Linked DNA regions of Prochlorococcus marinus CUG1416. The protein of the gene in region 2 interacts with the protein of the main gene of each other region in a pairwise test. Links are inferred from orthologs where the notes say so. Each region holds a gene or a part of one and is shown on either strand. Other genes may lie near its edges.

Region 1 (3,046 bases), on a different replicon or contig from region 2:
CAGTTTTTGCTTTATGCCAATCCAATATACGGCCAACGAACGGAGAAATTAGAGTTATCTTTGCATTAGCACAAGTTACCGCTTGGCAGAAGTTAAAAAGTAAAGTTAAGTTGCACTTAATACCCTCTTTTTCCAAAATTTCAGCCGCCTTAATTCCTTCCCAAGTTGCAGCAATCTTAATCAAAATTCTTTCCTTTTCAATTCCAAAATCTTTGTAAAGATTGATCAATTTTCTCGCTTTTTCTACGGTAGCTTCGGTGTCAAAACTCAATCTTGCATCAACTTCTGTAGATACGCGCCCTGAAATAATTTTCAATATTTCTTTTCCAAAAAATACTGAAACTTGGTCAACAGTTTCTTTAATTAATTCAATTTCGGAGAATCCTTGAGCCAATGAATTTTCTGAACTTTCTAAAGCTTTATCAATTAATTTCACATAATCAGGATTCTTGGCAGCAGAAAGTATTAGCGATGGATTGGTGGTGGCGTCTCTTGGTTGAAACTTTTTTATCGAATCTAAATCTCCAGTATCAGCAACAACAACGGTCATTGAGGACAATTGTTCTAAAATTGATTTCATATCTAGAAAATCATGTATATATATAAACTAGCTTTTATTCCTGATGAAATCATCAAATAATGAACTAAATATTTATAAAATTGGAAAATTTTAGGGTTTTTTAACAATCATTCCATGATCTTTAATCTTGGGAGGTATTTTTTCAATTACTATCAAACTCTCGATAATTTCTTTCGCTACTGGTACCGCGACGGTTGAACCATATGCATATGATTTAGATGGCTCATCAATGACTACAAGGACAGCATATTTTGGATCATTAACTGGTAAGGTCGCGACAAAACTACAAACTTTTTTGCTTGTATACGAACCATTTAAGGCTTTTTGAGAAGTGCCCGTTTTCCCAGCTATCCTATAACCCTCGATTTTTACTCCAGATCCACTACCTTTATCAACTACGCTCTCCATCCATGCAAGAACAGTTTTAGAAACCTCCTGTGAAAAAAACTGTTTTTTTGGATTTTTATTAAATCTTTCTTTGAAAGTTGAGGTCACATGAGGATTTACTTCAAAGCCCCCATTTGCTAGAGCCGCATGAAGTTGAAGCAATTTAAGTGGCGAGATTGAGAAACCTTTACCAAAAGAAGCTACCGCGGGCTCAATTGATTGATTTACAAATAAATCTTTTCTCTTTAGTTGGCCAGCAGTTGATTCAAATAAGTCAGTCTCTAAATTTTTATTTATACCTAAATTTTTTAGCCAATCCCAATAAATTGTTGGGTCTAAATTTTGCATTATTTTTACCATCCCAACATTACTTGAAACCTGCAAAACTTTTGGATAGTCAATGTATCCATTACCTTTTTTATCCCAATTAGAAAGTGTCCATCCTCCAACATTAATTTTCCCAATATCTTCAACTACTCCATCTTTCTGGATTACTTTTTCTTCTAAAGCTAAGGCAAGATTAATAGGTTTAAAAGTTGAACCAGGCTCAAATAAATCTTGAGAATACCAACCCCTAAAGAGTCCAGAATCATACTGCCAAAATTTATTTGGATCGTACGTCGGGACTGTAACCAAGGAGAGAATACTACCATTATTAACATCCATAACTATGGCAAATCCCTTCTTTGCTTTCCATTTGCTTACTTGCTTTGATAATGCATTGAATGACGCTTTCTGTAATTTAGAATCTATAGTTAGGCCTAAACTTTTGTAATCAGAAATAAAATCACCTGGGGCCGAATTATCCGGGAGAGGAGTCCCATCTCCTCCTCTTTTTACTGAATTACTTTTATTAAAAACTTTAATTTGATTATCTAAATAAAGCTCTAAACCTGCTGAAGCTATATTCTCATCATTAACAAAACCGACAAGATTAGAGTAAAGCTCCCTTTGTGGATAATATCTCTGCGAATATTTAAACAAATCCAGTCCGCTTATTTGAAGGTTCTTAATCTTTTCTGCCTTTTCTTCGGAAATTTTATCCAAAATCTTGATACCACTCATTTTATTATTAAATTTACTCAAGAGTATTTCACCATTTATATCCAATATGGGTGACAATTTTTCTGTAACTTCTTCAATACTGCGAACTCTATTAATTGAATCACCAGGAAAATTAAAATATTTTGGATGGGCCCATAATTTATAGAGCGGTTTATCGTAAGCAATTAGTCTATTATTTCTATCAACAATTGCTCTCCTTTTTTTTAAGGCGTTAGTTTTAGAAGACTGTATTAATCTAGCTTTCCTCTGCAAATCAGAGGCATTAAAGACTTGCAATTTAACTAACCTACCAAACAAACAAAATATTAATAGTAAGCTAAAAATATAGAGGAATTTAAATCTTCTTTGATCAAGTGGTGTTAGACGAACAATGTTTTTGTATTTTTTCATCAATATCCCCTTTGATATTTGCTATCGCTAAAACCTTCAATGAAACTACTTAAATTTTTCTTAAATAAACTTTCCTTTTTTTCTGGAAGTTTATCTAGATAGATTAAATCTTCAGGCTTAGTATTTCTATAAATATTGAGAGACTCAAGTTCACTAATATAAAATTCCTCAATTTTAGAAATATAATCAATGAGATTGTTATTGATAGCTCTTGTTTTAGATAAGTTTGTATATGTATTTGACCATTTTCTTTGACTATTAAAAGATAAGAAAAATAAGGTGAAAATTAATACCAAAAGAGAGATATTAATGGTGTCGAAAATTTTATGTATTAATTTGATATTAATTATTAATATTTTTTCAGAATTTTTTTTACTTTCATATGAAACTTTTTTTTTTAAATTAAGTTGATTCCCATAAGGTTTCATCTATGATTTATTTGTAAATAAAAGAAGTGTTATTAATTAAATAAACATCTTTTTGTTTGATTCGCAAGTAAAAAATTTAATTCTTTATGTCCTCAATAAGAACAAATTAAAGAAAGTCAAACCATTCCATAAAGAGTGCATAATTACAGAAGAAAGCAAGCTTCCTGAAGCAATTCTTGTAATTCCTAGTCCTATT
Region 2 (2,944 bases):
ATTTGAATAAAAAATTTACTTAAGAACGTGAAAAATAAAAAATGAGTGAAGGTTTATAAATGAAAAAACCTATCATTGCAGGAAAAATATCCAATGATCCTAGCTTGCTCGCAAAAATAAAGAGGCAAACTGGAACTAATAGTTGCAATTTTGATACACCTGATGATTCCTTACCCAATTTTCCTACACTTTTAGCAAGCAAACGTAAGTAAAAAATACCAGCAATTGCACCAATAAAAATACTAAAACCAAAAGTAAATCCGAGAAAAATTCCAGTTATTGATGCAACTAAAATAGAAACAATAAAAGTAATTCCAAAAATTGTTAGTTGTAATTGTGTATATTCATCATTTTTAGAAAGCAAATTGTCTAATTGACTGGCAATGACTGATTTACTCTCATTGATGATCGGATTGTCTAAGGATTGTGAAATTGGAACATTCTCACTAGAAGGATGTTCAAGTTTTTTTCTATTTGAGTCCACTGATGTGAACATACTTTAGAAACCCCCTTTGAATGGTTTGAAGTAAGTATATAAACCCACGGAATCTATCATGGAGAGGGTCCTTTTAGCTAGTTTTTTTTTATAAAAAATTAATTCTTAAGATTTGTGATGAATCTATCAACCATGTTTTTGTTTAATTTTATGAATAAAAAATATATAGGGTCATCTTTTTAAGTGGTTTACGCTTTAAAACGTTAATAAAAGACTTGGCAAAATCTCAATTTAACGTCTCAATAGTACATATAGAGCTAAACAATTGGAGATAAGTCAAGAAAAAATTAAATATAAAAGAATTTCTAAAAGAAAAAAAAACATTAGTTCAAATTACAAAAAGAATCCAAACAATTTAAGAGAATCAATATTTCCTTTACCTTGGACGATATGGCCTTATGAGGCAAAAATCCTCATAATCATTATTGGAATTTGGTCAATACTAGGAATATGTATTCTAGGATCATCAAGTTGGTGGGTTGCTAGTAGGGAAATGGGAAACTGGGCTTACTTTTTTAAAAAACAAATTATTTGGACAATTCCAGGCATTGGTCTATTTTATTTCGTTCTTAATACAAACATCAGAAATCTTTTGAAATTTTCAAGGATTATTTTTTATGTTTTATTCTTTTTAATTTTCCTAACTAATATTACTGGAATTACAGTAAATGGATCTTCAAGATGGTTAGTAATAGGAAATTTACGATTGCAACCATCTGAATTAATAAAACCTTTTCTAATTCTTGAGGCTTCTAACCTTTTCGCTCATTGGAATCTGATTAAGAATGATAAAAAATTAATTTCAATATTCTCTTTTGGATTATTAATTTTTTTAATACTAAAGCAGCCTAATTTAAGTACTGCATCATTAACTGGAATTCTTTTTTGGGTAATGGGTTTATGTGGAGGTGTAAAACTAAGTTCGCTCTGCTCATTTGCCTCATTAGGATTTATTACTGGATGTATTAGTATCCTCAATAACGAATATCAAAAACTTAGAGTTACTTCATTTATTAATCCTTGGGAAGATCAACAGGAAAGTGGATTTCAATTGGTTCAAAGTTTATTAGCCATAGGTTCAGGTGGTTTATTTGGTCAAGGTTTTGGCTTGTCTATACAAAAATTACAGTACCTACCTTTTATGTACACAGATTTTATTTTTGCCATTTTTGCTGAAGAATTTGGTTTGTTAGGGTGTACTTTATTCCTAGGTTTTCTAGCAGTTTTCTCTTATATAAGTTTAAGAATTGCTCTTAAGTGCAGGAATAATTATACAAAATTAGTTGCTATCGGATGTGGTGTATTGTTAACAGGTCAATCAATAATGCATATCGCTGTAGCAACAGGTTCAATGCCTACAACCGGCTTACCATTACCTTTTATTAGTTATGGTGGTAATTCATTAATCGCATCTTTTTTTATTGCAGGAATGTTATTGAGATGTTCATTAGAATCAACAGGATTTATAGGTATTATTAGTTCACGAAAGACTCTTAATTAGTTAGAATTTATAAGATTTAAGTCAAGCTATCGAATCATTTAATTTAGTTATTTCAGAATTATCTCAAAAGGGTAATCTGCTTATGCAGAATGGCCTTAATAATCCTGGCCCATTTACTATATTTTTGGTTTTCAGCGCAGGACTTTTAACGAGTCTTGGCCCATGCTCATTATCATTACTACCAATCACTATTGCTTATATAGGAGGAACAGAGAAAAATCAATTTAAACTTATTAGTTTTTCAGGAGGGGTTGTTTTTTCACTCGTTATATTAGGAGCTGCTAGTGGATTTTTAGGAAAGATATACGGGCAAATCCCATCTTATTACACTTCGGTCGTTGCCTTGATAGCAATAATAATGGGTTTAAATTTATTAGGAATTCTAAAGTTTCAGTTACCTAATGGACCTGATTTAAAAATAATTGAAGATAAAATACCAACATTTATAGCTCCTTTTGCAATAGGAACTACTTTTGGACTAGCCTCTTCACCTTGTATTACTCCAGTTTTAGCAACCCTTCTAGCTTGGGTATCGCAAGCTAAAAATCCAACAATATCTATTATTTTTTTATTTTTCTTTGGGATAGGCCAAGTAACCCCATTAATCGTTGCAGGAGCTACTGCAGAAAACTTAAAACAATTTTTAGCGCTTAGAAAATTTAGTCAAATAATTCCGACTTTAAGTGGGATATTTTTAGTTTCCCTAGGGTTATTAAATTTAATATCAAATTGGATTTAAATGATTATTTTTAAGAATCTAATATTAAAAATATCAAGTTTAAGATTCGCCATATCACTGATAATCTTCATAGCTATTACAAGCGGCATAGGTACTTTTATACCTCAAGGTAGTAGTAATAAATTTTATATTGATAATTTCGATAGTGCTCCCATTTTTGGATTTTTAGATGGAGAAAAAGTCTTAAAACTTCAATTGGATCATATAT

What was found.
Region 1: the proteins of HA146_RS08160 (region 2) and HA146_RS02685 interact in binary tests that used the Escherichia coli proteins (3 or more experiments, as listed by UniProt). The link is inferred for Prochlorococcus marinus CUG1416 from one-to-one orthologs.

What each region holds. Positions count from the first base shown.
Region 1 is NZ_JAAORM010000002.1:242,626-245,671, reverse strand. The notes cover bases 47-3,013. They hold HA146_RS02685 (peptidoglycan D,D-transpeptidase FtsI family protein), read right to left. Parts: upstream 2,423-3,013; coding sequence 671-2,422; downstream 47-670. Other genes in these bases: HA146_RS02675 (CPBP family intramembrane glutamic endopeptidase), read right to left, coding at 2,935-3,013; HA146_RS02680 (hypothetical protein), read right to left, coding at 2,422-2,850; tal (transaldolase), read right to left, coding at 47-580. In the rest of the region: more of tal, read right to left, coding at 1-46; more of HA146_RS02675, read right to left, coding at 3,014-3,046. UniProt on the Escherichia coli protein: Essential cell division protein that catalyzes cross-linking of the peptidoglycan cell wall at the division septum. Required for localization of FtsN.
Region 2 is NZ_JAAORM010000005.1:337,970-340,913, forward strand. Bases 15-2,879 are described here. They hold HA146_RS08160 (FtsW/RodA/SpoVE family cell cycle protein), read left to right. Parts: upstream 15-761; coding sequence 762-1,997; downstream 1,998-2,879. Other genes in these bases: HA146_RS08155 (hypothetical protein), read right to left, coding at 20-496; HA146_RS08165 (cytochrome c biogenesis CcdA family protein), read left to right, coding at 2,080-2,736; HA146_RS08170 (cytochrome c biogenesis protein ResB), read left to right, coding at 2,737-2,879. In the rest of the region: more of HA146_RS08170, read left to right, coding at 2,880-2,944.